Regions from separate parts of the Paenibacillus sp. J31P13 genome, predicted to be linked through region 1. Evidence: riboswitches for the same ligand, from Rfam matches in the RefSeq annotation. Region 1 holds a riboswitch; the other holds the start of a gene.

Region 1 (3,352 bases):
TTGCTCAAAAACTTTTATCGCTTTTTCGCTCATCCCGAAGGATTTGCGAGGCAGTTTGTTACTCGTTGTTCAGTTTTCAAAGAGCAATCTTTGTTGCTTGTTTTTCTCGTGTGCGCCGTGTGTTTCAGCGGCGACTCAAATAATATATCACGTGGGCCAAATGAATGCAAGCACTTTTTCAAAATAACTTTCATACATGCATTTATATCATAAATATCGCCTATTTTCTATAATAATCATTCTTATTATAGTAGAAAAAACGAGCCCCGCATGTAAATACGGGGCTCGTTTCTGTTTATATTCATTAATATTGTTTCTTTACTGTATATTTCGAAGCATCCTTTATAAACTCCGTCTTCTTATTGCTGTTCTTTAAGCCCGCATCAACTGTCGTATCAATCGTTACCCATTTACCATTTAAATAAACTTCATTCCACGCATGATAGGTATCTACGTATTCGCTATCGCCCATAAGAAGCTTCGTCGGAATGCCGCTACTTCGAAGCATAGCTGCAAATAATGAAGCGTAACCGTAACAGATATCTTTTTTCAGTTGGAAAGTACGATCAATGCTCGGTATGTAATCCGTCGGCACTTTAGCAGCCAGTTGATTATCGTAATTGATGTTACTAATTATGTAGTCGTAAATTGCTTTTACTTTATCTGTATCGGTCTTTTTGTTTTTGATAAGTTCCTTCGCTTTTATGATTGCATCGCTATTGCTTGTCCAAGCGATATTTTGAACCGAGTTTAAATAGACCGTATTACTGTTCTTCATATTAAGTGTAACTTTTTGTTGGTTCACTACCTTGAATTTATTTGCAGTCGTATTTTCCAACAGTGTAATCGTATACTCACCGTTACCGAGCTGCAACGCGAATCCTTCATCTTTTTTATCGGCAGATAGGTTATAGGTATAATTGGTTGTGCCCTTTGCAATCATCAGCTTCGTTTTCACTTTAGCATTAACCGCATATTGCACCGAAACAACACCATTATTCAAGTTATCTGTATTTAACCAGGCTACTGCTGCATCCGCTTGAGCTGATGTTACATTAATAGATAGCAAAAGAATAACTGCTGCTGCCACTAATAGTACAAACTTACGCATATAAAAAACTCCCTTCGGCGGCCAGGCTGCCATCTTATAGAAGGCCCTTTAGCTTTGCGTCCCTACCTTTCGATAGGTTTGCCATTATCGTATAAAGTTCTTCATCATTGGGATTATACCCTAATAAACAAAAAAAGCTTGTCCATTCGGTAACTGGCTGCCATCTAACGGAAGGCCCTCTAGTTTTGCGTCCCTATCTTTCGACAGGTTTGCCATTATCGTGTATCGCTTTGTTAATTTTACTTTATCATATAAATCTACAAAATCAATATAATTTGGCAAATAATGCGCCATAATTTGGTAGTTTATAAGGCTTCATGCATCTATTTCCCGTGCTGTGCCAAAATAAAAAAAGACTGTCAGGCTCCGATAGCCTAACAGTCCTATTTGTTCTTATTCACCAGAGCGCTGTTCTCTCATATGCGGGAACAACAGAATATCGCGAATTGAAGGGGCGTTAGTAAGCAGCATAACCAGACGGTCAACGCCGATGCCTAGTCCGCCTGTTGGAGGCATACCATATTCTAAGGCACGCAAGAAATCCTCGTCCATCTCATGCGCTTCATCGTTACCATGCTCACGCTCTACTAGCTGTGACTCAAAACGCTCGCGTTGATCGATTGGATCATTCAGCTCAGTAAATGCATTCGCATGTTCACGCGCCACGATAAAGAGCTCAAACCGATCTGTGAAGCGCGGATCAGCATCGCTTTTCTTAGCTAGCGGCGAAATCGCAACAGGGTGACCCGTTACAAATGTAGGTTGAATCAATGTGTGCTCACAGAATTGCTCGAAGAATGCATTCAAAATATGACCAAATGTCATATGCGGCTCAACACCGACCTTATGTTCTTTTGCCAAACGATGTGCTTCCTCGTCGCTCATCTCTACGCCAAAGTCTACGCCTGTAATCTCTTTAACAATCTCAACCATGCTGACACGGCGCCATTGCGGAGTCAGGTCGACATCTTGACCTTGATACGTAATTTTCGTAGTACCAAGCACTTCTTGCGCGATGTGGGCGATAAGATTTTCAGTCAATTCCATAATATCCTTGTAATCAGCATATGCCTCATAAAGCTCAATCATCGTAAACTCTGGATTATGACGAGTCGAAATACCTTCATTACGGTATACGCGTCCAATCTCATAAACCTTCTCTAGACCGCCTACGATCAACCGTTTCAAGTGAAGCTCGATCGCGATACGCATGTAGAGCTTCATATCTAGCGCATTATGATGCGTTTCGAAAGGACGTGCTGCCGCTCCGCCTGCAATAGAATGCAAGGTTGGCGTTTCTACCTCTAGGTAGTCACGGGAGTCTAGGTAGCGACGCATAGACTGAATGATCTTCGAACGAGTAATGAACGTTTGTTGGACATCCGGATTCACAATAAGGTCAACATAACGTTGGCGATAGCGAAGTTCGACATCCTTCAGACCGTGATACTTATCCGGCAATGGAAGCAGCGATTTCGTTAGTATCTCGATATCAAGAGCCTTAACCGAGACCTCGCCTGTATTTGTTTTGAATACAACACCGTTCACTCCAATGATATCACCGATATCAAGCAAATCGAAGGCCGCAAACTTATGCTCCTCAACGGTATCCTTACGAACATAAATTTGAACTCTGCCGCTCAAATCTTGAATCGTAGCAAAGCCCGCTTTACCCATACCGCGCTTTTGCATAATACGTCCGGCAATGCTCACCTTAATTTCTTGCTCTTCCAGCTCTGCTTTACTTGCAGCTTCATGAGCTTGTACGATTTCTTTCGCTTGATGCGTCCGTTCGAATTTACGTCCAAATGGATCAATTCCTAGACCGCGAAGCTCGTCCAGTTTGTCTCTACGAATTTGCAAAAGCTCACTAAGCTCTTGTTGTTCATTATTCTGATTTTCCACTTCTTCATCTCCTTGACACGTTCCGCAAGCATAAATAGCTGTCGCCTTCTTTTGGCGTTCTGACGAAAACAGCTCGCTTTGCAGCTTAATATTCTCATTGATTGATCACAATCATGTATTCTTATATTGTAAACGTTCAAAAAGCTTCCTACAAGGAAGCTTTTTGAATCATGCATAGCAAATCTTATTTTTTGATGTCGAGAATTTTGTATTGAATGATGCCCACTGGAACGTTAACTTCAACGATTGTGCCAATTTTTTTGCCCAAGATCGCTTTACCAACCGGACTCTCATTCGAGATTTTGTTTTGCAATGGATCTGCTTCCGCAGTACCAA
Region 2 (3,352 bases), on a different contig from region 1:
TGAACCCTCTTGTTGTGAAAATACGAGAGAAGGTACTTTATCGTTAGATCCGACTTCAACATAAACGTTAATCGTATCGCCAGGCATAGCTGCCAATCCAGTAGGCTGATTGTTTGTGCCAAAACCAAATCTTAAATTTTGCTGAGCATGCTTTTTCATATCGCCATGCTGCTCTGCGGTAATGATCATGCCATCGGTTTGCACTTCACCGTTAATGACCTGTTTGGCTAGATCCAATTGACCTTTTAGAACAGGATATAAGGGATGCGTTCTAGCTGATTCCTCTAACACATTGATTTTTGCAGCACTATTGAACTCGGGGATAACCGCGCTCATAGTCCCATCTGTAAATAGGCGACTTACCGCTTCACTTACGGGATCCTCTTTATAAAATCTAAATTCTGCTGCGAATGGTCTGTTGATGTTAGCCTGCGTGAATTTGAATTTTAATCTTTTAAACGTTGTAGGCTCGAATTTGAATTCCAGAAAATCATTCGTACTCGCCGCTGTACCGCTGGAAACGAGTTGAAACGTATCGCCTTTGCTCGTCTGGGATGCATAGATTTCAAATGCCTCTGGGAATCCTTTTCTATTATCTCTTGCAAGGAAAGAAACTCTATCCAGCACTTCCGCTGTTTCCAATTCAAATACAACCTCATTCGTAAAAGAAGCGTCATTATTTCTATTTGTTTCCCAATGTGTATTTGGCAGATCATCCAGCATATATTCAGGCTTCGTGCCTGAGTAGCTTCCGCCGTTTGTTGTAACCCTCGACACATTAGAATTAGGCATTCTGTAAGCCGCGCTATAAGCACTTTCATACTCGGTACCATAGCCTTTTAATTTAGAAACCTTAGCTGCTGACTCCTCTATTTGGTGATTTTCTAGAAGGATCTTCGCGTTCTCAATATCTGCTTTAAATTGTGCGTAAAGAGGATGAGACTTCACTTCATTTTCTAATGCCGTTATTTTTTCTTCTGTGTTGAATGCTGCGCTCACTTGACTAAAGGTGTTATCCGTAAACAGGCTCTTCATCTTATCTGTTGCGGAATCTTCTTTATAAAATGAAAATTCTGCGGCGCTGGCCCAATCTTGATTGGCTTTTTTGAATACAAATTTCATTCTCTTGAATGCTGTTGGTGCAAACTTTATTTCAACGACATCTCCAGTAGAGCCTTTATATTCGCCAGAGGATACTAGCGTAAAGTTATCGCCTTCATCTGTACTTGAGCTATAAATATCAAACTCTTGTGCAAATCCTTTACCTTTCGCACCTGATTGTCTAGCAGCATACACGATTCTATTTAATGTAGTCTCATCATTTAAATGAATGATAACTTCATTCGTAAATGTTGACGTATTAGGCTTACCTGTTTCCCAGTGGGTACTCATATCGCCATCAATCGCTTTATCAATTGCAGAACCGGAATAGTTGCCGCCATTATTCGTTATCGATTTAATATTTGCTCGGGTCATTTTAAACACTTCGTTATAAGCGGCTAAAAGGTCTTTACCGTATAAATCAAAAGGAGCAACCGAGGCGATATCTGATGTAATCACTTGGCTTTCTAATACCGTTTTCACTGCATTTGCATTTTGTACTTCACTTGCTAAAACATAACCTGTCTCACTTGAAAAACTGACCAACATTGCTGCAGTTGTAGCGACTGCGATTATCTTCCTCATACTTTCTTCCTCCTGATAGTTACGATTATGACCAACGCAAAAAAAACTACCCATAAGAGTAGCCTGATTGTGTATAAAATTTACATAAAAATAAAGACTTCACTTTTATGAAACCTTACATAACAAAAAGCAAAATACACTCTTTGGCAGCTGGCTGACATCGTTTTACAACCTTAGTCCCTTTAGCTTTGCGTCCCTACATTTCCATAGGTTTGCCTATTAAGTTTTAAATACATTACAAACAGTAACATACCGAAGCCCCTTATTACATGAACACTTGGTAGCATAGTAGGATAGGTAATTAAGAATGGAGATTTTCACCTTGTTAAGCGTTTCTATTACCTAAATCCTATATAAGACTGGCCTATAGTCACCCTTCTCAAGCATGATGTTAGTACTTAAAACTAATATTGGGGAAACTGGATCTTAAGCGTATCAGCAGCCGCAAATACATAAAAAAATAGATGCCTGATTTTCGGCTACGGCCTGCCGTAAGAGGGGCTATAATAGGAGCATAATCCAAGTTTAGAGGGTGCAAGCATGATACCTGTCGAGCGTAATGAACAATACTACAAAGCTTTATTAGAAAAGAACACGGAATATGAAGGCGTCTTTTATGTAGGAGTGAAAACAACCGGTGTATTCTGCCGACCAACTTGTCCGGCACGAAAGCCTAAGTTCGAAAACTGCGAATTTTATGAGACCGCACAGCAAGCGCTGCTGGCTTCTTATCGGCCATGTCAGCGATGTCGTCCGTTATCCCATCCTAATCATGTCTCGGAAATGGTTCGTCTGCTTGTGGAAGCAGTAGAGAAAGACCCTGAAAAACGATGGAAAGGACAAGATTTCAAAAATCTTTCTGTTGACGAATCAACGGCACGTCGTCAATTCAAAAAACGATTCGGTATGACATTTGTTGAATACGCACGCGCTCGCCGCATGGGGCTTGCTTTGAAGAATATTAGAGCTGGCAAAACAATCATTGATACGCAGCTATCAACCGGATATGAATCCAGCAGTGGGTTCAGGGACGCTTTTTCCCGAATCATGGGGGCAGCGCCTACTTTGCTAGAGAATAGTCAGGTGCTAAAAGCATCTTGGATCGATACCCCGCTTGGACCGATGATTGCCATTGGCGATGAGGCTGCAATTTATCTCTTAGAGTTTGTAGATCGTAGAGGTCTAGAACGCGAGGTAGAGCGGCTTAGAAAGAGAACGAAATCAGCCATTATCCCTGGAATAACGGAATCGATTAAATCCATTGAAAATGAACTTTACCAGTATTTCAAAGGCAAATTAACCGTGTTTAAGACGCAAATCGCTTTAATAGGATCTCCCTTTCAAAAAAGCGTATGGGAACAATTAATGAAAATACCGCCAGGGGAGACCCGCTCCTATTCAGACCTCGCTGTAAGCCTAGGCAAGCCAACTGCCTTTCGCGCAGTGGCTCAAGCCAATGGCGCCAATCAGCTGGCCATTATGATTCCTTGTCATAGAGTCATTAACGCCAATGGTGATTTGGGTGGCTACGGGGGCGGCTTAACACGTAAGAGCTGGTTATTGCATCATGAAAAAAACGGTCAACAATAGGATGCCATGATAAGAGTAAACTCTGCTATTGGCTTAGGAGAGCAAGCATCTATTTAAGATCCAATAAATCGCTTAC

What was found. A riboswitch is a leader RNA that binds a small molecule or an ion and turns the genes downstream of it on or off. The one in region 1 is predicted to bind cyclic di-GMP.
Region 2: it holds a riboswitch for cyclic di-GMP, as region 1 does, so the genes downstream of both, AC0YOD_RS16410 (NPCBM/NEW2 domain-containing protein) here and AC0YOD_RS27665 (transglutaminase family protein) in region 1, are expected to answer to the same signal.

What each region holds. Positions count from the first base shown of each region.
Region 1 is NZ_JBWDNR010000016.1:75,431-78,782, reverse strand. It holds partial or broken gene AC0YOD_RS27670 (hypothetical protein) at 1-213, shown strand, start outside; gene AC0YOD_RS27665 (transglutaminase family protein) at 305-1,111, opposite strand; cyclic di-GMP riboswitch class I at 1,125-1,204, opposite strand; cyclic di-GMP riboswitch class I at 1,257-1,335, opposite strand; gene lysS (lysine--tRNA ligase) at 1,505-3,016, opposite strand; gene greA (transcription elongation factor GreA) at 3,201-3,352, opposite strand, start outside.
Region 2 is NZ_JBWDNR010000004.1:486,196-489,547, forward strand. It holds gene AC0YOD_RS16410 (NPCBM/NEW2 domain-containing protein) at 1-1,686, opposite strand, end outside; cyclic di-GMP riboswitch class I at 1,829-1,913, opposite strand; gene AC0YOD_RS16415 (bifunctional transcriptional activator/DNA repair enzyme AdaA) at 2,227-3,276, shown strand; gene AC0YOD_RS16420 (polysaccharide deacetylase family protein) at 3,326-3,352, opposite strand, start outside.